One region of the Rhizobium sp. CECT 9324 genome, then DNA from elsewhere that is predicted to be linked to it. Evidence: predicted binding sites of a transcription regulator. Region 1 holds the regulator's gene; each other region holds the start of a gene.

Region 1 (10,570 bases):
GCAAACGGGCAAGGCAGCATCGCGCCGGAATTGCTGTCCGACGAGGCTTTTGCAGGCCTGCAAGGCTTGCGGGTTCTCTATGTCAGCGGCGACCTGATCAACCTGCAATACATCCGCCAGACGAACATCCTTGGCGACAGCGATCAGATCGCGCTGGCGATGGATGCGATTGCGCCCAATCTCGATGCCGGCTGGACAATCGAGACCGGCTCAAACGCGCTGTTGAACAATGCCACGATCATCGATCTCGATTCCGTGGGAAAGACATATGTGGGGGGACAGCAATATTCGCAGGAAACGCTGTTTCAAGCCGAGCTTATTTCCGGGCAACCGGACTTTGGCAATCCGGATCCCGATGCGCTGGTCAACGAGGCCGTGCTTTTTCTCGACGATTCCATGCTCGATCCGGACGATCACTCGACGGCATCGGATCACTCGTGCCTGCCGTCCGACTATGACGGGCATTCAGGCGACGGGGTTAACAGCATGATTGGCCATTAAAGGGGATATGTATGTCGGAAACCCGCAAGCGCCTTGAGACACCGATCGAGCCCGCAGAGAGAAAGGCAGAGCCGAGAACGCCACGGTTGGAAGTATCGAACGATTCGGACGGCACGTATGCCCGACTTGAACGGGCCGTCGAAGACTATCTGAAAGCCGAGGTCAGCAACTCCAGGCCGCAATCGGCTACGTCAGCCCAGCCCGTGCGTCCGCCGCAAAACCTGCGGGTCGCCTACAGCCAGCCCGACACCCCTGAGACACCTGCTCCGGAACCTTCGGGCGAAACCCGACAAGAACCACCGCTGGAACCCGACGCACCACCGAGCCGGCCGCATGAGTCCCGAGCCCCGGACGGCATGAAGGTGATCGACGGGGATTGCGGTCCGGTGAAGGCCGAAGTGGTGACGACCGACAAGCCGGTAGCAACCCGAGGCGGCAGGGGATCGGGAGGCGATGGCACGTTTCACAAAAGACTGGGCCAGGTCGACTTCAACGCAAGCCTGAAGGCCGGCGTGCACGCGGTCAAGCGCAACCTGTTCATTGTGATGATCTTCACAATTGCCAGCAATCTGCTGGTGCTCGCCATACCGATCTATCTGTTCCAGATCTCGGACCGTGTTTTGACCAGCAGATCGACAGACACTCTGATCATGCTGACGATCGTCATCATCGGCGCCATCATTCTGCAATCCGCCTTTGACGCCTTGCGCCGATTCATCCTGATGCGCACCGCTGTGGAGGTCGCGGCGCAACTTGGAGCGCCGATCCTGAGTGCCGCGGCCCGCGCGTCCCTGCAGGGCAACGGTCGAGAATACCAGACACTCGGTGACCTCCAGCAAGTCCGCACATTCCTCGTCTCGCGGACATTGCTTGCCTTTCTCGATGCGCCGATCGCGCCGGTATTCCTGATCGCGGTTTTTCTCATCCATCCGCATCTCGGCTTTATCGTTGTGGTTACCGCCATCCTTCTCCTGATCTTCACCCAGATAAACCAGCGGGTAACGGCCACACCCTTTGCCGACGCGAACGCGGCGCAGGTCAAAGCCAACCTGCATCTGGATTCAATGACCCGCAACTCCCAGATCATCAATGCTTTGGCCATGATACCGGAGGCGGTGCAGATCTGGGGCAAGGACACGGCAGCTTCGCTGAAGGCACAGGTGATCGCGCAAGACAGGAATATCGCCATTGCCGCAATCTCGAAAGGTGTGCGCCTTCTGACGCAAGTGACCATGCTCGGTTGGGGGGCATATCTTGCGATCAAGGGCGAACTCACCGGTGGCATGGTCATTGCGTCCTCCATCATTGCCGGACGTGCGCTGGCGCCAATCGAGGGCGCGATCGAAGGATGGAACCAGTTTAGCCAGTCGCGCGCCGCCTATGGACGGATCACTGCGCTGCTCAAAGCCTCTCCGCTCAATTTCGAGCGGCTCAACCTGCCGAAACCTGAGGGACGGCTTGACGTCGAGCGGCTGCTTTATGTGCCGCAAGGCACAAAGAGGGTCGTGTTGAACGGCATTTCCTTCGCGCTTCAACCCGGCGATTCTCTGGCGGTCATCGGAAATTCCGGCGCCGGAAAGACGACCCTGGGCAAAATGCTGGTCGGGTCCATCCTGCCGACCTCCGGAAATGTCCGATTGGACCTGATGGATTTGCGCAACTGGGATCAGCGGCAATTCGGCGAAAACATCGGCTACCTTCCACAGGACGTCCAGCTGTTTCCCGGAACGATCAAGGCGAATATTGCCCGCATGCGAAGCGACGCGGATGATGAGCAGATCTACCGCGCCGCAATGCTGGCCGATGTGCACGAGATGATTGCAAGCCTTCCACACGGCTACGAAACCATGGTCGCCGCCGATGGATCGCCGCTGTCCGGCGGACAGAAGCAACGGATCGCGCTGGCGCGTGCCTTCTTCGGCGACCCCCATCTTGTGGTGCTCGACGAGCCCAATTCTAACCTCGACAGTGCCGGTGACGTGGCGCTGATGCGGGCGCTGCAACATGCGAAAGAGCAGAAGATCACCATGATCACCATAACCCAGCGCCCTGCCCTGCTCAGCAACGTCGATAAGATCCTTTTGCTGGTCAATGGCACCGTCGCCCTGTTCGGCATGCGCATGGATGTGCTGAAGGCGTTGCAAGCGCGCGGCATCGATATCGAAGGCGGCTCATTCGGTCATCAGTTGCAATAGGAGCGACGCATATGGCAGACATCGCCAAAGTCCATGATATCGAGTGGTACTCCGAGGTGCCGCGGTCGATCGGCAAGCAAACGGTCGTCGGCCTCGCGCTCATGGCCATCGCATTCGGCGGCTTCGGAACCTGGGCATCAACCGCTCCGCTGGCGGCAGCGGTGATTGCTCAAGGCAGCTTCGTCGCCACCGGCCAGAACAAGATCCTCCAGCATCTCGAAGGCGGGATCATCGAGCAGATCCTCGTCAGCGAAGGCGACCAGGTCGTCGAGGGACAAGCGCTCGTGCAGCTCGATGAGACCGCGGCTCAAGCAAAAATGCGTGAGCTTTTCCTGCGCCGCATGCGACTGGATGTAACGGCCGCCCGCTTGACGGCGCAGTTCGAGACGGTTGAAAAGCTCGACCTTACGTCGCTGCTGAAGGAGCACCGCGGCGATCCCGACGTCTGGGCGATCCTGGTCAGCCAGCAACTCAATTTCAGAGCACAGCGACAAAAGCTCTCAAGCGAGATCGCGCTGCTGCAACAGAACATCAGGGCCCTCGAATTTCGCGAAATCGGCTACACGAGACAACGCGACTCATCCATCCGCCAGCTCGATTTGCTCAAGGATGAATACGCCGCAAAACAAATCCTGCTGGAAAAGGGTGTCGCGCGTGCAAACGAGGTCAAGGCCATTCTCCGCGCGATCGCCGAGGCGGAAGGCCAGATCGGGCGGCTTGAGGCGGAAATCGCCGAGACCCAGGCACAGCGGACCAAGGGGGAGCAGGAAGTACTGCGCGCAGAAAGCGCCTATCGCGAAGACGCACTCGAACGGCTGCAGGCCATCCAGGGCGAGCGCGACATGGTGCGAGAGCAGTTGCGGGAAGCCGCAAACATTCTGGAACGGGCAACGATCAATGCACCAGTCTCAGGGACTGTCGTGCGAATCCACTATCATACCAATGGCGGCGTGATTGAGAGCGGCAAGGCAATTCTCGAAATCCTGCCCGCAGGTGTGCCCCTGATCATCGAAGCGCAGATACCCAGAAACGATATCGACAGCGTGAAGCTTGGCCAACCCGCCACCATCCGCCTGGTGGGGCTGAACCAGCGGACGACGCCGGTTCTCGAAGGAGACGTCTTTTACCTGTCGGCGGATGCGCTCCAGCAATCGGGAAACACGTCTACCGCGCCCCATGATGTCTATCTCGCCAGGATCAATATACCGCCGACGGAGATTGCACGTGTCCAGGGCTTCACGCCGACACCCGGCATGCCGGCAGAGGTGATGATCCAGACCAACAAACGGACATTTTTCAACTATCTCGCCAAGCCGATTACCGACAGCATGTCACGGGCATTTTCCGAACAATGATCCCATGCCAGAATAGCGAGCATTGCGCGTAACTCGGTCGCTTCCGCAAAGGCTGAACCGAGTTCGCTGTGTCGTCGCCATGGCTTCACCATGCAAGGCAATGCATCAGGATTGCGTGAAAATCGCTGCATGAATATTTCGAAACATCCGCCTTGACGCACACCCTTATTGGCGCCCATTTTTTTGTGATCCGTCAGCCAAACGCATGCAATGTTCACGGAAATTTATCCACTTGCGGAACACATATGGAACATATAGTGTCTGTTCTGTATTTGTTTCACCAATTGGGGCATCGCATATGCTGACGCGCAAGCAACAGGAACTGCTTCTTTTCATCCACGAACGGATGAAGGAATCCGGCGTGCCTCCCTCTTTCGACGAAATGAAGGACGCGCTCGACCTCGCCTCGAAATCAGGCATTCATCGCTTGATCACTGCGCTCGAGGAACGCGGTTTCATTCGCCGCCTGCCCAATCGCGCCCGCGCGCTCGAGGTCATCAAGCTGCCGGAGGCCTATACGCCGAGCCTGCAGCCGCGCCGGGGCTTTGCACCGAGCGTGATCGAAGGCAGCCTTGGCAAGGCGCCACCCGCTCCCTCTGCGCCGAGCCGCTCAGCCAGTGATAGCAATTCTTCGTCTGTCAGTGTGCCCGTCATGGGCCGGATCGCCGCCGGCGTGCCGATTTCGGCCATCCAGAACAACACGCATGACATCACCGTGCCCGCCGAAATGATCGGTTCGGGCGAACATTACGCGCTTGAGGTCAAGGGCGATTCGATGATCGATGCCGGCATTCTCGACGGCGACACCGTGATCATTCGCAATGCGTCCAACGCCAATCCCGGTGACATCGTTGTCGCGCTCGTCGACGATGAAGAGGCAACACTGAAGCGCTTTCGCCGGCGCGGCGCATCCATTGCGCTCGAGGCCGCCAACCCCGCCTATGAGACCCGCATCTTCGGACCGGATCGGGTGAAGATCCAGGGCAAGCTCGTCGGGCTGATCCGCCGCTATCACTAAACCGGCCCGCCCTGTTACGCTGGCCCGTCGGTCGGCGGCAAACGACTTACTTCTCCTGTGATAGGAGAGTTGCCTTTGGCTTGCTCGTGCGATGTGTGGCTCTCTGCCTGTGAGCCGCTTCGCCAGTCGTAGAGGCGGTGACGGGTCCAGGCGCGTGCAGGGCCGTCAAATGACGGGACGATCGTCATTGTCCTGCTGGAGCGATCCCGAAGAAAGACTTCCAGGCTGCCGGTGGCACGCAAGGTTTCGGCTGAAATCAGGCGAGCACCGGAGCGACAGTGTGCAAATCCCGGGCGTTGAGCGACGATGACAATGTCGGCGAGATCACAGGCAATGCCGGTTACCTCGTGGCGTTCGAGCGTTATGATGCGCCAGCCGTGGTGCATCGCGGCGCAAGCGTCCTGGATGCAGATAAAATTCTTCTCATCGGCAACCTTCAGGAGATCTTCGAGTTTTTGGCGGGCTGTTGATATTTCGGTCCCCGACAAAGGGGTGCGCTTTGGCCGGTCTGGCGACAGAAGCGCGGCGGTGCCGGACATTTCTTCCGGCGGGATCGTCCCGGCAATGCGTAGCGCGGGCTGCCATTGGTCGAAAATGAAGCTCGGCGGACGTTGGCGGTTGGTGGCAAGCTGATCATCGTCGATGGGCGTGTGGGAGGCGGGCCAGAAACCGACGAGACGTCCATCTTCGCTGATCGCCAGATCAGCCCTTGGTGTTCTTGGCGAAAGGCATGCCGTGAGCAGCGCGGAGGCAACCAGAAACGTGCCGATATGGCGCAGACGCGTGCGCAGCAGCGTGAGCAACAAAAAACCCGCAACCGTTGTCGGCAGGAGCCATGCCGGCTGGCGGGAGAACGTGTAGCCGTCTCCCCAGCCGGCGATTTCGTGCGCGACGATCAGCACCCATTCCAGGCCATAGCCCATGACGATGAGAAATGGAGCATCGAGCCCAAGCGGCATCAGGATCATCGCAATGAAGCCTGCCGGCATGACGACAAGCGAAATCAATGGCATGGCAATGAGATTCGCCTCCAGACTGTGGGTCGCGAGGCGGTGAAAGTGGCTAATGGCAAAGATCGCCGTGGCCAGTCCGCCGATGATCGACGTGGCCAGAGTTCCGCCGAAGAAGCGAGCGAAGGCGGCAAGCAACAAAACCTTGCGCCCGCGAAAACGCGGCAGAAAGTCTCTGGGCCTTTTGCGCCAACCGGCGTAGCCGGCGATCAAAGCGGCGGTCGCGGCAAAAGACATCTGGAAACTGGGGCCCATCACGGCGGAAGGCTGGACCAACAGGATGATGGTCGCAGCCAGTGCAAGGTTGCGCAGACTGATGGCGGGCCTGTCGACAAGGACCGCAACCAGCATGATCGAGGTCATCAAATAGGCCCTGACCGCTGAGACCTGATAGCCGGAAATCAGCACATAGCCCGTAACTGCGATCAGCGCTCCCACGGCTGCGATCTTCTTGACGGGATAGGCCTGGGCCACCACCGGGAACAGACTGAGGCCCGCCCGCAGGCCGACGAAAAAAATACCGGCGGCGAGCGCCATGTTGAGGCCCGAGATCGCCGTGATATGCGCGAGGCCGGAAAGGCGAAGTGCCTCGGTCGCCGCCTTTGACATCGAACGCCTTTCGCCGGTGATGATCGACGCGGCAAATGCGCCGGGATCACCCGGCAAGACGGTGCGTATGCGGGTGGAAATCTGGTCTCTCAAAGAAAAAAGCGCCTGGTCGGCTGACTGCACGATGCCGGGCAGAAGGCCAGGCGAGAAGCCGGGCCAGAAATCTTGCCGATCACCAGAAGATGCGCCCTGCGACACGTCGACCGCGGCAGGTGGCCCGAGGAAGAAGCCGACGGCTCCGATGCCAGAGAAATAGCTGGCAAAGGCGAAATCATTCATACCGGGCAACGCCGGGCCGGAAGGCGGTGACAGGCGCGCGCGGCCGGACACCTTTGCGCCAATCACAAGCGGTTCATGGCGACTGCGCGCGAGGACGGATATGCGCTCCGGGGCACGGCGCAACATCGGCTCGGCCGTGCCTGTCAAGCACAACACATACCGCCATTCGCCGGCCGCTCCTGCCTCACGTCGCTCGATCACCCCCGTGACGATCGTCACAACCGGCTGATCGAGCACGATGGTTGCGGTCCTGCGCGTCTCCCAATCGGCGAGCAGCATGCCGGCGCAAAAGAGAGCCACGGCGCAAATCGTGACATGCCGGACTGTGCCCGGCTTGCCCAGGAGCCAAATTCCGGCCGTAGCTGCGATCAGAACGCAAGTAAGAACAGCAAAGGGCGGTGACGTCGGCAGGAGAAACCAGAGGGCTGCACCTGCACCGATACAGACCGGGACGAAATGGAAAAGATGGCCATGGCGAGCCTCCACGGCCATATCGGCGGTGCTGCTGATCGGAAGTCGTGCAACGCGTTCGCGCAAGAAGGCGAGAGGTTTCTCCGTTCGTCTTGCAACCGCTGGCGGACGACGTGTCGGCACCGCGATATCCGGCAATGCAACCTCGGTCGTTGCCGCAATCTTGAGTGAATCGGTCTCTCCATGCGCCATGTCCGACACACGCACCGTCCTTCGCCGAAGCCGGGAGAAAGCCCGAGCAATAGCCGGAGATTAAAGGTTTTCCGTCAACAATCAATGCGTGCAGAGCGGTGGCATTACAAAGCCTTTGCAACTTCAATCGATTAGAACCGATCGGTTCGATCGTTGCCGATTTCGCGATGCACAATTTGCCCTTTGGATAGCTTGGCATTAACTTCCGTATCATATAGCTACATCAAACACGCTTAACCGATGGCGCCTTCTCAAGAGACGCCGTCCCGCCAATTCCGGAGGATTAGCATGACGGACAAGAGCGCTTCTTTGAAACTCGGGGAACAGACGGTTGACCTGACAGTCAAGGGCGGAACCATCGGCCCAGACGTGATCGATATCGCTGCCCTGTACAAGCACACCGGCGCCTTCACCTACGACCCCGGCTTCACCTCGACGGCGTCGTGCGAATCCAAGATCACCTATATCGACGGCGATGAAGGCGTTCTGCTGCATCGCGGCTACCCGATCGAGCAGTTGGCTGAAAAGGGCGACTTCCTCGAAGTCTGCTATCTGCTTCTGTACGGCGAACTGCCGACGGCTGCGCAGAAGAAGGACTTCGACCATCGCGTCACGCATCACACCATGGTGCATGAGCAGATGAGCCGCTTCTTCACCGGATTCCGTCGCGACGCCCATCCGATGGCTGTCATGGTCGGCACGGTCGGTGCGCTCTCGGCCTTCTACCACGACTCGACTGACATCACCGATCCGCACCAACGCATGGTCGCTTCCCTGCGCATGATCGCCAAGATGCCGACGATCGCCGCCATGGCGTACAAGTACCATATCGGCCAGCCGTTCGTGTATCCGAAGAACGACCTCGACTATGCTTCGAACTTCCTGCGCATGTGCTTTGCCGTTCCGTGCGAGGAATACCAGGTAAACCCGGTTCTGGCGCGCGCCATGGACCGGATCTTCATCCTGCATGCCGATCACGAGCAGAACGCCTCGACCTCGACCGTTCGTCTTGCCGGCTCGTCGGGCGCCAATCCGTTTGCCTGCATCGCAGCCGGCATCGCCTGCCTCTGGGGCCCGGCACATGGCGGCGCCAACGAAGCGGCGCTCAACATGCTGATGGAAATCGGCACTGTTGACCGTATTCCGGAATACATCGCCCGCGCCAAGGACAAGAACGATCCGTTCCGCCTGATGGGCTTCGGCCACAGGGTCTACAAGAACTACGATCCGCGCGCCAAGATCATGCAGAAGACCATGTACGAAGTACTGGAAGCGACAGGTCATGGCGACGATCCGTTGATGCAGGTCGCTCTTGAGCTTGAAAAGATCGCGCTCAGCGATCCGTATTTCAAGGAAAAGAAGCTTTACCCGAATGTCGACTTCTATTCCGGCATCACGCTGCGCGCGCTCGGCTTCCCCACAACCATGTTCACCGTGCTGTTCGCGCTTGCCCGCACCGTTGGCTGGATCGCGCAGTGGAACGAAATGATCGAGGACCCGCAGCAGCGCATCGGTCGCCCGCGCCAGCTCTACACCGGCTCGCCGCAGCGCGATTACCTGCCGGTGCCGAAGCGCTGATCGTCCGCAATCCTGGACAGATGACATAGAATGGGGCCGGCGGAGCAATTCGCCGGCCCCATTGTTTGTGATCTGGTGCGATCCTCAGACGCGGATGCGGCGGCGTTCAAGGGCCTTGTCGATCTCACTGACGGCCAAGACCAGCATGGCGATGGCAAGAAGCAGGAGCCAGTCGGTTGCCGCAATCGGGGCAATGCCGAGCACGTCGCTCAGGCCCGGCATATACATGGCCGCGATATGCAGCGCCTGCGAGCCGAGGATGCCGAGCAGCAAATACGGATTGGAGAAGGGCGACTGGCTAAAGACCGAGCGCCGCTCGGATCGGCTGGCCAGGCACTGGACATTCTCGAACAGGATAAACAGCACCAGCAGAAGATTGCTCGCCTGGATCGGTTCCATGCCCGTATTCAGCAGGGCGTAAAACAGGACGAAACCACCCAACCCCATGACCAATGTCGCCACGACAAGACGGCGCAGCATCAGCCGGTCGAAGAGCGCCTCTTCCGGCCGTCGGACCGGTCGGGTGAGCTCATCGCCTTCCGCGGGTTCGGTTACCAGTGCCACGTCCTGAACGCCGTTGGTGACAAGGTTCAGCCACAGAAGCTGCACCGCACTCAGCGGCATCGGCGTCCCAAGGACCATGGCCAGCAGGAATAGCAGCACTTCTGCCGCTCCGGTGGCGCCGAGCATGAAGACGACCTTGCGGATGTTGCCATAGGCCACCCTGCCCTCGACAATACCGGCGACGATGGAGGCGAAATTGTCGTCCGTCAGGATGATGTCGGCACTTTCCTTGGCGACATCCGTGCCCTTCAGGCCCATGGCCACCCCCACATGCGCATGCCTGAGCGCCGGGGCATCGTTGACCCCGTCTCCGGTGACCGCGACGAAATGGCCATTGCGCGCCAGTGACCGGACGATGGAGAGCTTCTGCTCGGGCTTTACCCGTGCAAACACGCGGATGCGACCCGTCAACTGATCCAGCCGCTCCTCGCCTTGTGCCAAGGCGTTGGCCACTTCGTCGCCGGTTGCCACCGCCTCATCGTCTGCGACTATGCCAGCCTTGCCGGCGATCACCCTCGCGGTGCGCGGATCGTCGCCGGTGACCACGACGACACCGATGCCCGCTGCATTGCAGGCAGCGATGGCGGCCGGAACTTCCGGCCGGATCGGATCCTGCATGCCGGCTAGTCCGAGGAATGTCAGATCCACCAGCAGATGACCGCCGAGGCCATCCTGGCCGACATGTTCCATCTCACCTTCGGCAAAGGCCAGTACACGCTGGCCGTCGGAGGCCATGTCTGCAATCTGGCGCTCCAGCAGATTGGGATCAAGGGCGACAACCTGGTCTGCGAGCTGCAT
Region 2 (10,570 bases), 1.5 Mb from region 1:
TCGGGCCGCTTGTTGTTGCCTTCACCACCTCGACCCATTCGGCCGCGGAAATCCATTCCAGCGGCCTGATGCTCAACATCGGCGATGATTTCACCACGACCTATGACAAGGTGCTCTTCAAGAGCGGCGGCTTCACCGGGCAGGTGACGGGCCTGACCATGGCGATGAACTCGCTGATCCTGGGCTTGGGCTTTGCCATCGGCAAGATCGTGCTGTCGATGCTGGCCGCCTATGCCATTGTCTATTTCCGCTTCCGCTTTGCCACGTTTGCCTTCTGGCTGATCTTCACCACGCTGCTGCTGCCGCTCGAAGTCCGCATCATGCCGTCCTACAAGGTGATGAGCGATCTCGGCCTGCTCAACAGCTATCAGGGCCTGATCCTGCCGCTTCTGGCGTCGGCCACCGGCACCTTCTTCTTCCGCCAGTTCTTCAAGTCTGTGCCCGATGAACTGCTGGAGGCAGCCCGCATCGACGGTGCCGGACCGGTGAAATTTTTCATCGACGTTCTGGTGCCGCTGTCGCGCACCATGATCGCCGCCGTCTTCATCATCATGTTCGTCTATGGCTGGAACCAGTATCTCTGGCCGATGCTGATGACCACCGATGAGGGCTTCTACAACCTGATGCGCGGCATCAAGCAGATCCTGCAGGTCTGGGTCGGCTCGCAGATTCCCGATTACAACGAAGCCTTTGCCATGGCCGTGCTCGCCATGCTGCCTCCCGTGTTCGTGGTGGTGGTGTTCCAGAGCTGGTTCATCAAGGGCCTCACCGAAACAGACAAGTAAGAGAGGATTGCCCAATGGCTTCCATCGATATCAACCAGGTCTCGAAAATCTACGACGGCGGCGCCAAGGCTGTGAACGGCGTCGACATCCAGATCGAGGACGGCGAATTCATCGTGCTCGTCGGCCCCTCCGGCTGCGGCAAATCCACGCTGCTGCGCATGGTCGCCGGCCTTGAGGAGATCTCGGAAGGAACGGTTTCGATCGGCGACCGCGTCGTCAACCAGGTCGAGCCGGCTGACCGCGACATCGCCATGGTCTTCCAGAACTATGCGCTTTACCCGCATATGACCGTCTACGACAACCTCGCCTACGGCCTGAAGAACCGTGGCACGCCAAAGGCGGAGATCGCCGTCCGCGTGGCGGAAGCCGCCCGCATGCTGGAGATCGAACCCTATCTGACCCGCAAGCCGCGTGCGCTATCGGGTGGCCAGCGCCAGCGTGTCGCGATGGGCCGCGCCATCGTCCGCAAGCCGGCCGTCTTTCTCTTCGATGAGCCGCTCTCCAATCTCGATGCCAAACTGCGTGTCTCGATGCGCGGCGAAATCCGCAAGTTGCAGCGCCGGCTGAAGACCACGGCGATCTATGTCACGCATGACCAGCTCGAAGCGATGACCTTGGCCGACCGTCTCGTCGTGCTGAATGGCGGTATGATCGAGCAGATCGGCACGCCACTGGAGGTCTACAACCGCCCGGCCTCGACCTTTGTCGCCAGTTTCATCGGCTCACCTGCGATGAACCTCGTCGACGGCATGATCGAAGGCGGACGCCTGCGTATCGGCGACGTGGAGCTGCCGACCGAGCCCCAGGGGATCGCCGATGGTCCTGTGCGGATCGGCATGCGCGCGGAAGACCTGACCGAAGCAGGGGAAGGTGACACCACGCTGACGCTCGTCGTCGACTATGTCGAGGAACTGGGCGCGCAGCGGCTTGTGCATGGTCTGGTCGGTGGACAGCCGGTGACCGCAGTCGTTGCCTCGCACGCGCTGATGAGCGACCGCCTGCCTTTGAAGATCGCACCGTCCAAGCTGCATTTCTTCTCGGCTGAAAACGGCAAGCGCCTGGCGGCGGCACCAGCGATTGCCGAACAACATGCGGATCGTTCTGTCGCGGAACCGGCCCTGGCTTGACCTGAAATTCGCCGGGTCGTTAAAAGTCTAGCGATCCGGCGAACCCAATCTTAGAGACGCCTGCATTAAGCTCCCATCGAATTTGTTGGGGGATTACAATGCCTTTAAAGCTCATGGTCGCCGGAATGGCCGCCGTTATGCTCGCCGCACCGCGCCGTCAGTCCGACGAGGTGCCGCCGGTCGTGGCCGCAAGTGGCGACCAGGTCGAACTGAACCTATCGCCGATCAATCCGGACTGGATCATCGATGGGGCTCCGGTCGCCCGTGTCGGCCAGCATTCGACCAGTGCCGACGAGGCAAGTTCGACGGCTGTCTGGGACTGCACCGCCGGCGAATTCCGCTGGTTTTTCAGCTGGGACGAGACGGTGGTGATCCAGGAAGGCGAGGTGCATGTCACCGGCGCGGACGGATCGAGCCGCACCCTGAGGGCCGGCGATATCGCCTATTTCCGCGGCGGCACCTGGGCAACCTGGCGCATTGACAGCTATGTGCGCAAGATCGCCTTCCTCCGCAAGCCTTTCCCCGAGCCACTGGCAATCCTGTACCGGATGCGCAATGCGCTGCGATCCGGCAAATACTGGGCTCTGTAAGCTGATCCGACGTTGAGCAGAATTCAAGCGCTGCGCCGTTGCCATCGTGCCCGGCGCAGCCTAAATCTGCCATGCTTTTCAACGGGGATGCAGTCATGGCAAAAATCACCAATGTCGCGGTCCAGATGGACCATGTTTCCGGGATCGGTATCGCGGGCGACTCGACCTTTGCCATGAGCCTCGAGGCGCAGGCCCGTGGCTACAAGCTCTTTCACTACACGCCAGATCGCCTCAGCATGCGCGACGGCAAGATCTTCGCCACCGTCGAGCCGATGGAACTGCGCGACGTCAAGGGTGATCACTACACCCTCGGCGCACCGGAGCGCGTGGATCTCTCGAGCATGGACGTGGTGCTGCTGCGCCAGGATCCGCCCTTCGACATGGCCTATATCACCGCGACGCACCTGCTTGAGCGCATCCATCCGAAGACGCTTGTTGTCAACGACCCGGCCTGGGTGCGCAATTCGCCGGAAAAGATCTTCGTCACCGAATTCGCCGACCTGATGCCGCCGACCCTGATCACCCGTGATCCGGAAGAGATTGCCCGCTTCCGTGCCGAAATGGGCGATATCATTCTGAAGCCGCTCTATGGCAATGGTGGTGCCGGCGTCTTCCACTCGACCCGCGACGACCGCAATTTCTCCTCGCTGATGGAAATGTTCGGCCAGATGTTCCGCGAGCCCTTTATCGCCCAGGGCTACCTGCCGGCCGTGCGCAAGGGTGACAAGCGCATTATCCTCGTCGATGGCGAGCCTGTGGGTGCGATCAATCGCGTTCCGGCCGAACACGATGCCCGTTCCAACATGCATGCCGGCGGCAAGCCCGAGCCGACGGAACTGACCGCCCGCGAACGGGAAATCTGCGCACGCATCGGTCCCGCCCTGCGCGAACGTGGTTTCCTTCTGGTCGGGATCGATGTGATCGGCGACTACATGACCGAAATCAACGTCACGTCGCCGACCGGTATTCGCGAGGTCAAGCGTTTCGGCGGTGCCGATATCGCGGCGCTGCTGTGGGATGCGATCGAGAAGAAGCGCGCCTAAGCCTCTGGAATCGCGCCAGTAGTTCACAATTCGTTCTCGTCACTCAACCGGCTGCAACCGGGCGTCTACCTATGCGCGTCTATGTTCTGCAAATGTTCTTGTGTTTTGCCACCCCTTATGCGAGATTGTTCCCGTCGGTACACGCAATATGAAGTTGTGTTTGTATTGGCCGGGATAAATCGGAACGGCGAGGGCGGGCAATGGTGGCGCGTGTCAGTACGGTTGCATTTCATGGCATAGAAGGCGTACCCGTCGATGTTCAGGTGATGGTGGCGCCTGGAAAGATGGGCATGCAGATTGTCGGTCTGCCAGACAAGGCCGTTGCCGAAAGCAGGGAGCGGGTTCAGGCGGCACTGCATGCCTCCGGTCTCGCGCTGCCGCCGAAGAAGGTGACGGTCAATCTGGCGCCCGCCGATCTGCCCAAGGAGGGCTCGCATTTCGACCTGCCCATTGCGCTTGGCCTGATGGCGGCGCTGGGGGCGATCCCGGGCGATGCCCTTTCGGGTTATCTCGTCATCGGCGAACTCAACCTCGACGGCACGATTGCTCCGATTGCCGGCGCCCTGCCGGCGGCAATCAGCGCCAACGCGCTGGGAAAAGGGCTGATCTGCCCGTCCGAAAGCGGCGGAGAGGCAGCCTGGGCCGGAAGCGAGATCGACATTCTCGCGCCGCGCAGCCTGATCGCGCTTGCCAATCATTTTCGCGGCAACCAGATCCTCACGCGGCCGGAACCAGCGATCCGCAGCCTGCCGGCCAATCTGCCGGATCTCGCCGATATCAAGGGGCAGGAAAGCGCCAAGCGTGCGCTCGAGGTCGCCGCCGCCGGCGGGCACAATCTTCTAATGGTCGGTCCGCCCGGTTCCGGAAAATCCATGCTGGCAGCACGTCTACCCTCGATCCTGCCGCCGTTGTCGGCTGCCGAATTGCTGGAAGTGTCGATGATCCATTCGATCGCCGGCCAGCTTTCCGGCGGCAAGCTTTCGGACCGCCGGCCTTTCCGCACACCGCATCATTCCGCCACCATGGCGGCCCTGGTCGGCGGCGGGATGCGCGCGCGGCCGGGCGAGGCCTCTCTCGCCCATCATGGCGTACTTTTTCTGGACGAACTGCCGGAATTTACCCCGCCGGTCCTCGATGCCCTGCGCCAGCCGCTGGAGACCGGCGAGTGCATCATCGCCCGTGCCAATCACCGGGTGACCTATCCGTCGGATTTCCAGCTGGTCGCGGCGATGAACCCATGCCGCTGCGGCATGGCCGGCGAACCCGGTCACACTTGCGCCCGGGGGCCGCGCTGCCAGAGTGATTATCAGGGCCGCATCTCCGGTCCCTTGATGGACCGCATCGATATTCGCATCGACGTACCGGCCGTGGCTGCCACCGACCTCATTCGCCCGCGTCCGGCCGAAAGCAGTGCCGATGTGGCCAAACGTGTGGCCGCTGCAAGAGATCGCCAGCGGCAACGTTTCGGGGATCTTGGCCTGCCGACCAGCACAAACGCCCGTTGTTCGACAGCCTTGATCGAAACGCTGGCCGAACCGGATCCGGCCGCCCTGCAATTGCTACGGGATGCGGCCGACAAGTTCCGCTTTTCGGCCCGCGGCTATCACCGGGTCTTGAAAGTGGCGCGTACGCTGGCCGACCTCGATGGCGCAACCATGCTCGGCCGCATCCATCTCGCCGAGGCGATTTCCTACCGCATCGCGTCGGAGAGACTGGCGTCGTCGGCGGCAGCCTAGAAGGGTGTCGGTGGCGGCGGTGGGGCGGATTGTCCCGGCGCCTGATTGGGGCGCCGAGATATCAGGTCGCCATCACTCGCCGAGGCCGGCAAACAGTGCGGTGGAGAGATAACGTTCTGCGAAAGACGGGATGATCACCACGATCGTCTTTCCGGCATTTTCCGCACGGCTGCCGACCTTGATCGCAGCGGCCAATGCGGCGCCGGATGAAATGCCGACCGGAACGCCCTCGAGGCGGGCGACAAGACGGGCAGTCTCGAAGGACTCGTCATTGGTGATGGTGACGATCTCGTCATAGATCGTGGTGTCGAGGATGGCGGGTGCGAAGCCGGCGCCGATGCCCTGGATCTTGTGCGGGCCGGGCGCGCCGCCGGAGAGCACGGGGCTGTCGGCCGGTTCGACCGCGATGACCTTCACGCCTGGCTTCCTTGCCTTCAGCACCTGGCCGGTGCCGGTGATCGTGCCACCGGTGCCGATGCCGGATACCAGGATGTCGATGGCGCCATCGGTGTCGTTCCAGATTTCCTCGGCGGTGGTCTTGCGGTGGATCTCCGGATTGGCCGGGTTTTCAAACTGTTGCGGAATGATCGAATCGGGCGTGGCCTCGGCCAGTTCCTGCGCCTTGGCGATGGCGCCCTTCATGCCCTTCGGCCCTTCGGTCAGGACCAGTTCGGCACCAAGCAGTGCCAGCATCTTGCGGCGTTCGATCGACATGGTCTCGGGCATGGTGAGGATCAGCCGATAACCCTTGGCGGCGGCGGCAAAGGCCAGCGCAATGCCGGTATTGCCAGACGTCGGCTCGATCAGGGTCGTCTTGCCGGGCGTGATCTTGCCTTGGGCTTCAAGGCTCTCGATCATCGCGACGCCGATACGGTCCTTGACCGAGGCGATCGGGTTGAAAAACTCAAGCTTGGCTAGAAGGTTGGCCTTGACGCCCTTCTCCCGGGCGAGCTTGTCGAGGCGGACGATCGGCGTGTCGCCGATCGTGTCGGTGATCGAATTGTAGATACGGCCGCGGCCGGGCTTCTTGGCATTCGTCATGTGTCGCTCCCTGCAGAAAATGCTTGTTGGAGAGAACGATAGGCCGAAACACGCAGAACTGCCAGAACCTCCGGTCTAAGTCTCGATCGATGTTGGAAAAAATGACCTGCCGCGGTTGCTGTTGCGCAATCCCTGTTTTAGGCGCTGCGCGTGGCGATGTAAGCGGCTGTACCGGCGAGAATGCCTGCCGCCGAGCGGTTGAGTGTCTTCAGCGCCGAGGGCCGCTTCAGCAGCGTGCGCGCCTGGGATGCGAGCAGGATATAGGGAATGAGAACGGCCATCAGCACGACGAAGGTCAGGCCGACCAGCAACGCGTAATCCGCGATCCCGATAGCAGCAAGCGGGAGCAGCGTCGGCACCAGGGCAATGTAGAACAGCATGGTTTTCGGGTTTCCGAGGGTGACCAGCAGCCCGGCCAGGAAGGAGAGGCCAACATGGGTCGAGCGCTGTGCCTCGATGGACTGGGGCAGCAGACCGGCAGTCCAGAGCTTCCAGGCGATATAGACCAGATACATCGCGCCTGCGATCTTGATCACCAGAAATGCTGTGGCAAAAGTTTTGGCGACCAGCGCGAGCCCGAGGATCACGGCGGTCAGATAGACGAGATCGCCGAGGATCAGGCCGAGACCCATGAAAAAGGTCGGGCGAAAACCGGAGCCCAGCGCCCGCGCGACGATGGCGGTCATGCCAGGTCCAGGAATGGCTGCAGCGATAAACAGCGCGCCACAATAAGCCAGAACGGTCGTCAGCGTCATGGGCAGTCCTCCGTATTTTCAATCGTCCGCGCGGAGCAATTGATACCATCCGCGGCGAGGCCGTACCAAGCGGCCGGAACGTCGATCCAAACCCACTTCCGATCCATGTCGTTGCTCGGCCAGAATCTAGATTTTTGCTTCCCGAAACCGCGCCGGTTCCGAATGCATAAAACGGATCACTAGCGCTACCGATCGAGACTTGCAACGGTGACGCGATGCCCCGTTGCCGTGTCGGCGCAACCGGGCCTATATCGAATACGATGATCACGGAGCCGCATCATGCCGACTTTGCCGACGCTTCTTGCCTTCGCCTTGATCTGCCTTGGCATGGTGCTGACACCCGGTCCGAACATGATCTATCTGGTCTCGCGCTCGATCTGCCAGGGACCCGCAGCCGGTCTTGTCTCCCTTGGCGGCGTGGCCCTTGGTTTCCTGTTCTACATGCTGATGTCGGCGCTCGGCATTACCGTCCTGCTGATGGCCATACCGTTTGCCTATGACGCGCTGAAACTGGCCGGTGCTGCCTATCTGGTCTGGATGGCCTGGCAGACCGTGCGCCCCGGCGGCCGGTCGCCCTTCCAGGTGCGCGACCTACCGAAGGATGGACCGCGCAAGCTGTTTGCCATGGGGCTCGTCACCAGCCTGCTCAATCCGAAGGTGGCTGTGCTGTATCTGTCCTTGCTGCCGCAGTTTATCGATCCGTCCCTTGGCAGCGTCTTTCTGCAGTCGGTCATGCTGGGCGCGACCCAGATCGTTATCAGCGTCTCGGTTAATGCGATGATCGCGGTGATGGCCGGTTCTATCGCCCTGTTTCTCGCCGGCCGTCCGCTCTGGATGATCGCCCAGCGCTGGCTGATGGGCACGGTGCTGGCCGGGCTCGCCATCCGCATGGCGACCGAGGCGCAGCGCTGATCATCAAGCCATTGTCGGCATGCGGCATTTGCCAACGCATGGCGGGCCGCGCTGCCGAAGCGCCATCTTTCGCCAATTCTTGAGTAAGTTTCAGAATTCGGCCATCGGCGACAGCATCACCGGCCGCGGAAGCGTGGAAAGTTCGAACCCTTTGATCATCAGGGCGCAGGAGCCCTCATAGATTTGCGGTTCACCCTTCCAGTTCAGGCGATCGGGTGGAAACAAGACTGCGACCTCTTTCGCCGGAAGGCCGAGCGCGGTCGTGATCTCGGCAAGCGGCGGGATGTGCCGGGCGCCGATGTCGAGCAGCTGTAAAGTGTTGTCATCGGTCATTTTCCAGGCGATGACCGCGTTCAAGGCAGGCAGGAAACTGAGGCGGATGCCGGGGTCGAAGCAGGCATTCAGCAGAAACATCTCGGATTGCCGGGCAACCGCGAAAAGGTTTGAAACAGGTTGCCGTTCGCAGAGTATGCGCTGGACGAGCGCCAGATCCTCGGGCCGTGTCAGGTCGAGCTCGCGGGCGTCGGTGCGCGCTATGTCGGACGTCGGCACTTTGCCGCAAAACTGGAATTGCGGCACGACGTGAAAACCATAACGTGCGTAGAGGTCCGGCTTGTCCGTCAACAGGATGCCCGCCTCAAATCCCGCTGCATCGGCCCAGGAAAATGCCCGGCGCATCAGGTCTCGGTACAGGCCTTGTCCCCGAAAGTCTGGCCGAACGGCACCCGATTGGTAGCCAGCCGCTTTGACGGTGCGCCCGCCGATGACCAACGGCATGGAAAAGGCGGAAAAATTGGCGACACAACGGTCCGGGTCATCGAAATAGCCGAACGGCATGGAGGATGGATCAGGGCCGCCAAGACGGTTCTGCAATCCGATGTCGATACCGAAAATGTCCTGCAGCAGAGCGACCAGTCCGCGGAAAGCGACCGGATCGCCGAAATAATCCTGCCGGAATGTGAGAGTGCCCGGCACGGTCTTGTCCTCAAACGCCGGTCGAGCCGAAGCCGCCGGTGCCACGCTGGGTGCCGGATGTCTCGCTGACTTCGGCAATCCGTGCCTGCGTGACCGGCGCAATCACCATCTGCGCAATGCGCATGCCGCGGCTGATGGTGAAATCCTCGTCGCCGAGATTGATCAGCAGCACCTTCACTTCGCCGCGATAATCGCTGTCGATCGTGCCGGGCGTGTTGAGGCAGGTGATGCCGTTCTTGAAGGCAAGGCCGGAGCGCGGGCGGATTTGCGCCTCGTAACCGTCCGGGATTTCGAAGATGAGGCCTGTGGGCACCAGGGCCCGCTTGCCGGGTGAAAGCACCATCGGCGCGTCATCTGCAACGGCTGCACGCAGATCCATGCCGGCGGCGCCGCGTGTCTCATAGGCTGGCAGGTCGATGCCCTCCGCATGGGGCAGACGAAGCAGATTGAGCGTCGGGCGGATGTCGTGATGTGCTGTCATGCCCCACTAGTTTCCCCTAGCCGGGCCGAGGTCAATTGCAATGCGGGGGTTTAGACGCTAGATAGCGCCCAACTCCACAGGATTCACACCATGGCCGAAACGCTCGCAGAGGCGGTCTCCCGCCGCCGCACATTCGCGATTATCGCTCACCCGGACGCAGGTAAGACCACGCTCACCGAAAAGCTGCTGCTGTTCGGCGGCGCCATCCAGCTTGCGGGCGAGGTCAAGGCGAAGAAGGATCGTATCCAGACCCGATCGGACTGGATGAAGATCGAGCGCGAGCGCGGCATTTCGGTCGTGACCTCGGTGATGACCTTCGAATACAATGACAAAGTCTTCAATATTCTCGATACGCCGGGTCACGAAGACTTTGCCGACGATACCTATCGCACGCTGACCGCCGTCGACGCCGCCGTCATGGTCATCGACGCGGCCAAGGGCATCGAGCCGCGCACGCTCAAGCTGTTCGAGGTCTGCCGCATGCGCGACATCCCGATCATCACCTTCATCAACAAGATGGACCGAGAGAGCCGCGACCCCTTCGAGATCCTCGATGAGGTCGAGGAAAAGCTGGCGCTCGACACAGCACCGATCACCTGGCCTGTCGGCCGCTCCAAGACGTTCAGCGGTTCCTACAATCTGGTGGAAAACACCTTCCGCGGGTCCGACAAACAGGTTGAAGGCCTGCCGGTCAACAGCCCGGCCAATGTTGCCGAGCAACTCCCGGAAAACGAGCGCGCCGCCTTCATCGAAGAATTGGAGCTTGCCCAGGAAGCCTGCCGCCCGTTCGACAGGCAGGCCTTCCTCGAGGGCCACATGACCCCGGTCTTCTTCGGCTCGGCGCTGAAGAATTTCGGCGTGCGCGACCTGATCAATGCGCTCGGCGATTTCGCCCCGCCGCCGCGCGACCAGGTGGCTGACATACGCACCGTGCATGCCGCCGAAGACAAGATGACGGCCTTCGTCTTCAAGATTCAGGCCAATATGGATCCGAACCACCGCGACCGTATCGCTTTTGCCCGTATCTGCTCCGGCAAGCTCGAGCGTGGCATGAAGGCGCGGCTGGCCCGCACCGGCAAGCAGATGGGCCTGACGGCGCCGCAGTTCTTCTTCGCCTCGCAGCGC
Region 3 (10,570 bases), 320 kb from region 1:
CCTGCTCGGTGATCAGCAGGATCGGAATGAAACGCGTGCGCTCCAGCGACCGCAGTTGCGAGCAAAGCCGCAACGGATCGTAGTCATCGAGATTGCAGTTGACGATGACAAGGTCAAAGACGTTTTCGGACGCCTCAAACACGGCAGCCTGAGGATCCGACATGGCGCTGACCATCGCGATCGGCTTCAGGGATTTGATGATGCGCTCCTGAGAGGCGCCGCGGCTGTCGACCAGCAAGATCTGCGCAGGTTCGTCCAGACGCCCGTCATGCAGACGCAGTGCGTCCTCGATGCCGGCGTGGCGGGTCTCGTCGGAACGGATCCGCAATTCGTCGGCGAGTGTCTTCAGGCGGACGAGACTTTTCACCCGTGAGATCAGTTGCAGGTCGTTGACCGGCTTGGTCAAGAAATCGTCGGCACCCGCTTTCAAGCCGCGGACCCGGTCGGAAGGCTGATCGAGTGCCGTCACCATGACGACAGGGATATGGGCGGTGCGCGGATTGGACTTCAATCGTTCGCAGACCTCGAACCCATCCATTTCCGGCATCATGATATCGAGCAGGATAACGTCCACCTGCGTGCTGTCGCAGATATTGAGCGCGTCACGACCATTGTCCGCGGTCAGCACTTCGAAATACTCAGCCATCAGCCGAGCCTCGAGCAGCTTCACATTGGCAGGGATATCGTCGACAACAAGGATACGCGCGGTCATGGCTGGTTTCCTTACGCGTCCCCAAGATAGGTCTTGATGGTCTCGATGAATTTCGGCACCGAGATAGGCTTTGACACATAGGCCTCGCAACCACCCTGGCGGATACGCTCCTCGTCACCTTTCATGGCAAAGGCGGTGACAGCAATGACCGGGATCACATGCAGGTCCGGATCTTCCTTCAGCCACTTCGTCACTTCAAGGCCGGAGACTTCCGGCAACTGGATGTCCATGAGAATCAGATCCGGCTTATGCCGACGGGCCAGATCCATGGCTTCCATGCCGTTACGCGTCTGCACGGTCTCATAGCCGGAGGCTTCGATAAGATCGCGGAAGAGCTTCATGTTCAGCTCGTTGTCTTCGACAATCATTACCTTTTTCGGCATTCACCCGGTCCCTTATCCCGCACCCTTCAGATCTTCAACGCGAGATCCGGCGGCGGGTTGCATCTTCCGTCATCACGCATGGTAGTGCTATTTGGTTTCGAAATCGGTAATTCGACAGGCAGACAGGAAAAGACTTCATGAAAAACAGGCATATAAACCAGGATGCCGAAGCAACGGCCGTGGCTGTTCTGGGCTGGCTCGCCAGCGAGCCCGAGATGCTGTCGCGTTTTCTGGCGCTTTCCGGCGTGCGGCCGGACCAGATGCGCCAGGCCATCAATGATCCCGGCTTTCTCGCCGGGATGCTGGATTTCCTGATGGCACATGAACCGACGCTGATGGCCTTCTGCGCGGCAACAGAGACGAAGCCGGAGACCGTCATTGAGGCTGCACAGCACTATTCCCAGCCGTCCCTCGATTCCGGGCAATACTGATGCTTGCCAAGATCTCGGAGATCCATCTCACCGATAGACCACTGATCGTCTGTGATGTCGATGATGTCGTGCTGCAATTTGCGACGCCATTCGAAGCCTTCCTTGGAAGCCGCGGTCATCGCCTCCTGCCGCGCTCCTTCAAACTTGCCGGAAACATCGTCTCCCTGCTCGATGAGAGCATTCTGGATACGACCGCCGTCCAGGCGCTCATCGATGATTTCTTCATTGCCCAGGAACGCTGGCAGACACCCTTTGCCGAAGCGATCGATACCCTGCATGCCCTGGCCGGCAACGCGGATCTGGTCTTTCTGACAGCCATGCCGCCGCGGCACGCGGATGCACGCCGCCGGCTGCTCGACCAACTCACCCTCAGCTTTCCGCTGATTGCTGCCGATGAAGCCAAGGGTCCGCTGGTGGCGGCACTGCATGCGGACCGTTCCCTGCCCGTCGCCTTCATCGACGACATGGCGCATAACCTGCGGTCGGTCGGCGATCATGTGCCCAATTGCCTGCTCGTTTACATGCCGCCACCGGTCGAGATCCACAAATTCGCGCCACCACCGCCAGAGCATGTGCGCCGGGCGGCTGGCTGGATCGACGCGAAGGACATGATCGCCCTCCATTTCGGCATCTGAGCCTCGTCTCGTGGCAACCAAAGGAAAATGGTGGCTGACGGGAGATCGTTTCCCGACATGACTTGTGTGATGAGAAACATGCGCTACTGTGGCCATGTTCAATATTTGTTCCTGTCATGACCCACACCGAACCACAGTTTCCGGGCTTTTGCCGTGACTGCCTCAAGGGGCAGCCGGACGGCCGCAAGCGATGTCACGCCTGCGGAAGCCCGAGGCTTGTCTATCATCCGGAACTGCATCAGCTGACGCTGGCCCATGTCGACTGCGATGCGTTCTATGCCTCGATCGAGAAACGCGACAATCCGGAGTTGGTCGACAAACCGGTGATCATCGGTGGCGGAAAGCGCGGCGTGGTCTCGACGGCCTGCTATGTCGCACGCATTCACGGCGTGCGCTCGGCCATGCCGATGTTCAAGGCGCTGGAAGCCTGCCCGCAGGCCGTCGTGATCCGTCCGGACATGGAGAAATATGTTCGGGTCGGCCGCGAAGTGCGGGCGCTGATGGAGGAACTGACGCCGCTGGTTCAGCCGATCTCGATCGACGAGGCATTTCTGGAGCTGAAGGGCACGCAACTCCTGCATCACGAGCCGCCGGCCATGGTGCTGGCCCGCTTTGCCCGACGGGTCGAGCAGGAAATCGGCATCACCATTTCTGTCGGGCTATCTTACTGCAAGTTTCTGGCCAAGGTGGCTTCCGACCTGCAGAAACCGCGCGGCTTTTCGGTGATCGGCGAGGAGGAAGCCGTGCGGTTTTTGTCCGACAAGCCCGTGACGATGATCTGGGGCGTCGGCAAGGCCTTTGCCACCACGCTGGCGCAGGACGGCATCCGTAGCATCGGCCAGTTGCAGACCATGGACGAAACCGACCTGATGCGGCGCTACGGCGTCATGGGTCAGCGGCTGTCGCGGCTGTCGCGCGGGATCGATGATCGCGACGTGCATGCCAACGAGGCGGCCAAGAGCGTATCGGCGGAAACGACGTTTTTCGAGGATATCAGCCGGGCGGACGACCTGATCAAACACCTGCGGGAACTGTCGGAAAAGGTGGCGTGGCGCTTGAAGCGTCACGGCATCGCCGGACAGACCGTCGTCCTGAAATTGAAGACATCGGATTTCAAGACGCGAACGCGAAACAGAAAGCTGGATGATCCGACGCAGCTCGCCGACCGGATCTTCCGCACCGGCCTGTCCCTGCTGGAAAAGGAAACCGACGGGACGCGCTTTCGCCTGATCGGCATCGGGGTCAGCGATCTCCAGGACCCCTCGGTCGCCGATCCGCCCGACCTGGTCGATGCGCAGGCGTCACGACGGGCAGCAGCCGAGGCGGCGATGGACAAATTGCGGGACAAGTTCGGCAAGGGTACTGTGCAGACCGGCTATACCTTCCCGTCCAAACGATCCTAGGACAAGTCCATTGCAGAGTGCTTCGCAAAGCCAGATTGTCAGACCCAAGCGCGCACCACTTGCACGGCGCAAATCGCTGCGGATCTTTCGCATGGCGGCGTCGCATCGGCGCAATATGCCCAATGACGTCATGCTCGGCGTGGTGCTGTCCTTCGTTGCCGGTGCGATCAATGCCGGCGGATTTCTGGCGATCGGCCAGTATACATCGCATATGACCGGCGTGGTTTCATCGATCGCGGACAATCTGGCGCTTGGCCTTGTCGGACTTGTCGGTGTCGGTCTGACGGCGCTGATCTTCTTCACCGCCGGTGCCGCCTGCGCAGCGATCCTGATCAACTGGGCCAGACGCCACGCGAGGCGCCAGCAATATGCTTATCCACTGGCGCTCGAATCAGCCCTGCTGATCACCTTTGGTGCCATCGGGGCTACCCTGCCACATGCACCGATCATGGTGATGGTCATTGCGCCGTTGCTGTGCTTCATCATGGGCCTGCAGAACGCGACCATCACCAAGATCTCCGGCGCCCGTATCCGCACGACACACCTCACTGGCATGGTGACCGATATCGGCATCGAGCTTGGCAAACTCGGCTACCGAAAGGTCGCGAGGCTTGCGCACCATGCCCCTGTGATCGCCGACGGCAAAAAGCTCGGAGTGCTGGTCCCGATCGTGCTGGCTTTCTTTCTCGGCGGTCTCGTCGGTGCCGTCGGTTTCAAGCATCTGGGCTACGGCTTTTCCCTACCGCTGGCGGCACTGCTTCTGGCGCTGGCCTCGCCGCAACTTCGGCCTCGCATGTCCCGCGCCGTCTGACACCCCTCCCCCACTGTGGACAAATCGTGCAGCAAAGTCACAGTCGCGTGTTTGCGCATTTGGAAACGTCCGGACGAAACTTTTCTTAAACTTCACGACATAGGATCGGCGCCATCCAGTATTGCGTATCAACGGTCGGTCCATGTTCCAGCGTTTTGTCTTCACCTTCGCTCTCTGCCTTGCCACCAGCACGGCGCTCGTCTCGCCAAGCCTTGCGAATGGATCGGGCCCGCTGCAGATTTATGTGTCGAAGGCCGACCAGATGCTCACAGTCTATGACGGAGACCAGATCGTTGCCACCTCCAAGGTCTCGACCGGAAAAGCCGGACATACAACGCCTTCCGGCGTGTTTTCGATCCTCGAGAAGCGCAAATATCACGAGTCGAATCTCTATTCGAACGCGCCGATGCCGTTCATGCAGCGACTGACCTGGTCCGGCATCGCCCTGCACGAGGGCAAGGTGCCGAACTATCCCGCCTCGCATGGCTGCGTGCGCCTGCCGGCCGGGTTTGCCAAGTCGCTTTTTTCCATGACCGAACGCGGTGCGCATGTGATCATCACCGATGATCCGGTGGCGCCGCGCCCGCTGTCACATTCGACGCTGTTCGTGCCGCGCATACCGGTTGCCGACGGCCAGTTGCTGTCGGATGTTCAACTGCGGCCCACGACGATCGACGCATCGCTGAAGCCGGTCGAAGTGGCGATGAACCAGCTGCCTCCTAAAGCGGGTGCATCCGCCTCGCTGATCCTTGAGGAAGACGAGCCGGCCCTCAGGATCCTGATCACCCGGCGCAGCCAGCGCGAACAAGTGTTCGACGTGCAACGCCTGCTTGCCGATCTCGGCTTCGATATCGGCATTCCAGACGGACTGATGGGCTCAAAGACCATGGCGGCGGTCAAGGGCTACAAACGATGGAAGTCGATCGAGAAGGATGGTGCCATCCTGTCGCCGGTCTTCCTCGAAGCGCTCTACACGTCCGCCGGAAAAGGCACGCCGCCGGCCGGCCAGATCATGATCCGCCAACAATTCAAGCCGCTGTTCGAAGCGCCAATTTCGATCGCCAATCCGGAGCTTGCGCTCGGCACGCATTTCATCGAGGCGACCTCAGTCGACCGCTTCAAGGGCAAGGCCGAATGGCGCTCGGTCACGCTGGAAAACCATCTACCCGCCCAGGCGATGAAGCGGTTGGGCATTACGACACCGGCCGACGATCAGTCTGTCTTCAGCGTCGAAGCTGCACTCGCCCGGATCAATATGCCCGGCGACATCCGCGCCAAGATCGAGACCATGCTCAGCGAGGGCACGTCGATCACCATTTCGGACATGGGTCTCGGCATGGAAACAGGGGACGGAACCGATTTCATTACCGTGACACGGCCGGTGCCCAGAGGCTGAGCGTCAGCTCACCAATTCCACGTCCAGCACGCCCGGTGTCGAGCGCATCGCGGCGGCGATCTCCGGCGAGATTCGGAACTTTTCCGTCAGTTCGACCTCGATCTCGCGCATGCCGTCATCCTTGATGACAATGAAAGAGACAAGGCCATCACCGCGGGCGTTCAGATGGGCAGCGACCGCGCGCAAAGGCCCGGAATCACGAACGTAGACGCGCATCGCCTTCTGCATGCGGATCGATTGTTCCTCCAGCGACTGCGCCGTCTGGATGCGCAGACCGATGCCTTCCGGGCGCTCCTCGGCTGCCACCAGGATGACCAAGGATTTGCCGGATTCCAGCAGGTCGCGATATTGATTGAGGCCTTCCGAGAACAGCACGGCTTCGTATTGGCCCGACGCATCGGAGAAGGTGACGATGCCCATCTTGTTGCCGGTGCGGGTCTTGCGCTCCTGCTTGGAGATCACGGTGCCGGCAAGCCGGCCGGCCGTTGCGCCCTGTTTTACCGCGACGGAGAAATCGGCAAAATTCTGCACCCGCAGCTTGTCGAGCAGCGAACGGTAGGCATCAAGCGGGTGGGCCGAGAGATAGAAGCCGAGCACCTGGAACTCGCGCATCAGCTTTTCCGACGACAGATACGGCGTATAGGGCGCAAAGGCGATGCGTTCCGGGCCGCTCGCACCGCCTGAGCCGAACATGTCGGACTGGCCGCTGACGGCATTTTCCTGGGCGCGCTGGGCATAACCCATGATCCGGTCGAGACTGCCGCTCATTTCGGCCCGGTCATGGCCGAAACAATCGAAAGCGCCGGCGGAAATCAGGCTTTCGAAGACGCGGCGATTGACCTGCTTGGGATCGATGCGCAGGCAGAAATCCTCGATATCGGCAAAAGGCGTGTCGCCCCTCACCTCTACGATATGATCGACGGCCGCTTCGCCGACGCCCTTGATCGCGGCCAGCGCGTAGAAGATCCTGTTCGGACCGGTCTGGAAATGGCGGAACGAGGTCTGCACCGACGGCGGCACGACCTCGATGCCGAGGCGCCCGGCATCCTGGCGGAAATCCACCAGCTTTTCGGTGTTGGACATATCGAGCGTCATCGACGCGGCCAGGAACTCAACCGGGTAATGCGCCTTCATGAAGGCGGTCTGGTAGGAAACGATCGCGTAGGCTGCGGCGTGCGACTTGTTGAAGCCGTAATTGGCGAACTTGGCCAGCAGTTCGAAGATGTTGCTTGCCTGCGGCTTGGAGACGCCGTTCTTCACCGCGCCGTCGACAAAACGGGCGCTCTGCTGGTCCATCTCCGCCTTGATCTTCTTGCCCATGGCGCGGCGCAGAAGATCGGCCTCGCCGAGCGAATAGCCTGACAGGACCTGGGCGATCTGCATGACCTGTTCCTGGTAGACGATAACGCCCTGGGTTTCCTTCAGCAGATAATCGATCGACGGATGGACCGATTCGATTTCCTCTTCACCGTGCTTGCGGGCGTTGTAGGTCGGGATATTTTCCATCGGGCCTGGGCGATAAAGCGCGACCAGCGCAATGATATCCTCGATACAGTCGGGCCGCATGCCGATCAGCGCCTTGCGCATGCCGGCACTTTCCACCTGGAACACGCCGACGGTTTCGCCACGCGACAGCATTTCGTAGGTCGGCTGGTCGTCGAGCGGGATCGCCGCCAGATCGACCTTGTGGCCGCGCTGCTCGACGACGAAATCGACCGCGGTCTTCAGAACCGTCAAGGTCTTCAGGCCGAGAAAGTCGAACTTGACGAGGCCCGCCTGCTCGACCCATTTCATGTTGAATTGGGTGACTGGCATGTCCGAGCGCGGATCGCGATACATCGGGACCAGCTTCGACAATGGCCGGTCGCCGATAACGATGCCGGCGGCATGGGTCGAGGCGTGGCGATAGAGGCCTTCGATCTTCTGGGCGATATCGAGCAATCGGCCGACAACCGGCTCCTTGTCGATTTCCTCCTGGAATTTCGGCTCTTCCTCGATGGCCTTGGACAAAGGCGTCGGATTGGCCGGGTTGTTGGGAACCAGCTTGCAGATACGGTCGACCTGGCCGTAAGGCATTTCCAGCACACGGCCGACATCGCGCAGAGCCGCACGGGCCTGCAAGGACCCGAAGGTGATGATCTGTGCCACCTGCTCGCGGCCGTATTTCTGCTGGACGTAGCGAATTACCTCTTCGCGGCGATCCTGGCAGAAGTCGATGTCGAAGTCGGGCATCGAGACGCGATCCGGATTGAGGAAGCGTTCGAACAGAAGAGAGAAGCGCAGTGGATCGACGTCGGTGATGGTCAATGCATAGGCGACCAGCGAGCCTGCACCGGAACCACGGCCTGGCCCGACCGGAATATCGTGCTGCTTGGCCCATTTGATAAAGTCGGCAACGATAAGGAAGTAGCCGGGAAACTTCATGCGCTCGATAACGGACAATTCGAAATCGAGCCGCTCGCGATATTCGTTCTCCGCGTAGCCCTTGGCCATGCCGAGCGTTGCCAGACGCATGTCAAGGCCTTCGACTGCCTGCCGCCTAAGTTCGAGGGCTTCCTCGCGCTCCGCCTCCTGCGGATCATCACTGCCGCCGGTGAAGCGCGGCAGGATCGGCTTGCGCGTGTCGAGGATGAAAGAGCAACGCCGTGCAATCTCGATCGTATTGTCGAGCGCTTCCGGCAGATCGGAAAAAAGCTCAACCATTTCGGCCCGGCTCTTCAGATAATGATCCGGGGTCAGGCGAAACCGGTTGTCGTCCGAGACGATGGCGTTGTGGGCCACCGCCATCAGGGCGTCATGGGCATCGTAGTCGGCACGCGAAGGGAAGAAGGCCTCGTTGGTCGCGACCAGGGGCAAATCATGATCATAGGCCAGTTGCACCATGCGGCGCTCATGGCTGCGGTCGTAGTTGCCATGACGCTGCAGCTCGACATAAAGCCGATCGCCAAACAGCGCCTTCAGCGCCAGAAGCCGGTTCTCGGCCTGCGCCTTGTGGCCGTCCTTCAACATCAGGTCCACAGGGCCGTCGGATGCGCCGGTTAGCGCAATCAGCCCTTCGGTGCCCGCCTCTTCGAGCCAGGACATCTTCACATGCACCGCGTGACCGGCATCGCCGCCGAGATAGGCGCGACTGACGATATCGACCAGACGCTCATAGCCTGCCGGATTGGCAGCCAGAACGACAAGCGAAGGCAATTTGGCCACATGGCCATTGCGCTTCTCGCCCGACGCGTCCTCCATATCGATCGACAGCTGACAGCCAATGATCGGCTGTACGCCGTCGCCGATCGCCTTCTGGGAAAATTCGAGCGCAACGAAGAGATTGTTGGTGTCGGTGATCGCAATGGCAGGCTGGCTGTCGGAAACCGCTTTACCCAGGATCTTTTTCAGCGGCAAAGCGCCTTCCAGGAGCGAATAAGCCGAGTGCACCCGAAGATGAACAAAACCGGGGCTTCCACCCAAGAGATCGGAAGCGTCCTTGCCGCCGCTTGCTTCGCCCATCGGGTCTATCCTCACGCATTCTGAATCGGCGCGATTTTCAACGTTCCAAGATGCGAAGTCCAGCGGAGTTTGCTCCGGCAAAGCCTCTCTCTACAGCTTTGCCGGAAGAGTTGTCAGAGCGCCAACATGATCAGCGACATGCTGCCAACGAACATGGCTAGGGAGGCGAATGCAGCAACGTCACGAAGTATTTCGGTCATGTCTGTCTCCTGTCTCTTTATGTTTTTAATTTGTTCTCTTTCTGTTCTGTTGTCAACCAAAAAAAAGCCCATTGCAAGCGGAACAAAATCCACCTCGCAATGGGCCTGGTCTGCATCCTGATGGATCAGGGGTGGAATTCGACAATCTTTCCGTCGACCAATGTCACGCAGCGATCCATGCGGCGGGCGATCTCGTGGTTGTGGGTTGCGATCATCGCCGACAGGCCAGACTGGCGCACCAGCGCCTCCAGCGCCGAGAAGACATAGGATGCCGTTTCCGGATCGAGATTGCCGGTCGGCTCGTCGGCCAGGAGAACCAGAGGTGCGTTGGCAACCGCACGCGCGATTGCGACGCGCTGTTGTTCGCCGCCCGAAAGTTCGGCCGGACGATGCTCCGCCCGCGGGCCGATGCGCATGTAGTCGAGAAGCTGCTTGCCGCGCTCCTTGGCTTCGGCATGCGGCAGACCGGCAATCAGCTGCGGCATCATCACATTTTCAAGCGCGGTAAATTCCGGCAGCAGGTGATGAAACTGATAGACGAAGCCGACGGAATTGCGCCGGATCGTCGTGCGCTGTTCATCGCCAAGGTCATGGCAGGCGATACCACCCACTGTCACCTCGCCTGCATCGGGATGCTCCAGCAGGCCTGCGATATGCAAAAGTGTCGACTTGCCTGTGCCTGATGGCGCCACCAGCGCCACCGTTTCACCGGTTCTCAAGGTGAAATCGGCCCCCTTCAGAATGGAAAGCACGGTTTCGCCCTGGCCATAATGGCGGTCGATGCCGGCAAGCGAAAGAACAACGTCGTTGGCCATCGGGTTCGGCATCCTTATTCGTAGCGCAATGCCTGCACCGGATCGAGGCGCGAGGCCCGCCAGGCAGGGAGGATGGTCGCGAGGAACGACAGGCTGAGCGCCATGACCACCACCGAAATCGTCTCGCCGACATTCATGTCGGCGGGCAGCTGGCTGAGAAAATAGAGTTCCGGATCAAACAGCACCGTGCCCGAGACCCAGGAAAAGAACTGGCGGATCGATTCGATGTTCAGACAGACCAGTACACCGAGCAGGACACCGGCAAACGTGCCTGTCGTGCCAA

What was found. Region 1 encodes LexA, which represses DNA repair genes until DNA is damaged. Its sites were predicted from a motif close to TGTTCNNNNTGTGTTCNG; they were not measured.
Region 2: the regulator LexA is predicted to act here: its motif matches at 3,628-3,645, upstream of LQ231_RS04195 (YifB family Mg chelatase-like AAA ATPase).
Region 3: the regulator LexA is predicted to act here: its motif matches at 2,257-2,274, upstream of LQ231_RS10005 (DNA polymerase IV).

The regions. Positions count from the first base shown of each region.
Region 1 covers NZ_CAKKMZ010000001.1:2,336,116-2,346,685, reverse strand. The annotation lists gene LQ231_RS11645 (hypothetical protein) at 1-501, shown strand, start outside; gene LQ231_RS11640 (type I secretion system permease/ATPase) at 513-2,696, shown strand; gene LQ231_RS11635 (HlyD family type I secretion periplasmic adaptor subunit) at 2,708-4,051, shown strand; gene lexA (transcriptional repressor LexA) at 4,350-5,069, shown strand; gene LQ231_RS11625 (ComEC/Rec2 family competence protein) at 5,084-7,645, opposite strand; gene gltA (citrate synthase) at 7,919-9,208, shown strand; gene LQ231_RS11615 (HAD-IC family P-type ATPase) at 9,293-10,570, opposite strand, start outside.
Region 2 covers NZ_CAKKMZ010000001.1:879,124-889,693, forward strand. The annotation lists gene LQ231_RS04175 (ABC transporter permease subunit) at 1-785, shown strand, start outside; gene LQ231_RS04180 (sn-glycerol-3-phosphate import ATP-binding protein UgpC) at 800-1,912, shown strand; gene LQ231_RS04185 (cupin domain-containing protein) at 2,011-2,502, shown strand; gene gshB (glutathione synthase) at 2,598-3,545, shown strand; gene LQ231_RS04195 (YifB family Mg chelatase-like AAA ATPase) at 3,746-5,281, shown strand; gene cysK (cysteine synthase A) at 5,354-6,322, opposite strand; gene LQ231_RS04205 (LysE family translocator) at 6,460-7,077, opposite strand; gene LQ231_RS04210 (LysE family translocator) at 7,357-7,989, shown strand; gene LQ231_RS04215 (GNAT family N-acetyltransferase) at 8,080-8,964, opposite strand; gene dut (dUTP diphosphatase) at 8,975-9,445, opposite strand; gene LQ231_RS04225 (peptide chain release factor 3) at 9,536-10,570, shown strand, end outside.
Region 3 covers NZ_CAKKMZ010000001.1:2,017,376-2,027,945, reverse strand. The annotation lists gene LQ231_RS10025 (PleD family two-component system response regulator) at 1-712, opposite strand, end outside; gene LQ231_RS10020 (response regulator) at 724-1,095, opposite strand; gene LQ231_RS10015 (DUF3572 domain-containing protein) at 1,233-1,526, shown strand; gene LQ231_RS10010 (hypothetical protein) at 1,526-2,161, shown strand; gene LQ231_RS10005 (DNA polymerase IV) at 2,278-3,564, shown strand; gene LQ231_RS10000 (YoaK family protein) at 3,656-4,375, shown strand; gene LQ231_RS09995 (L,D-transpeptidase family protein) at 4,518-5,771, shown strand; gene dnaE (DNA polymerase III subunit alpha) at 5,775-9,272, opposite strand; gene LQ231_RS09985 (ABC transporter ATP-binding protein) at 9,598-10,287, opposite strand; gene LQ231_RS09980 (lipoprotein-releasing ABC transporter permease subunit) at 10,302-10,570, opposite strand, start outside.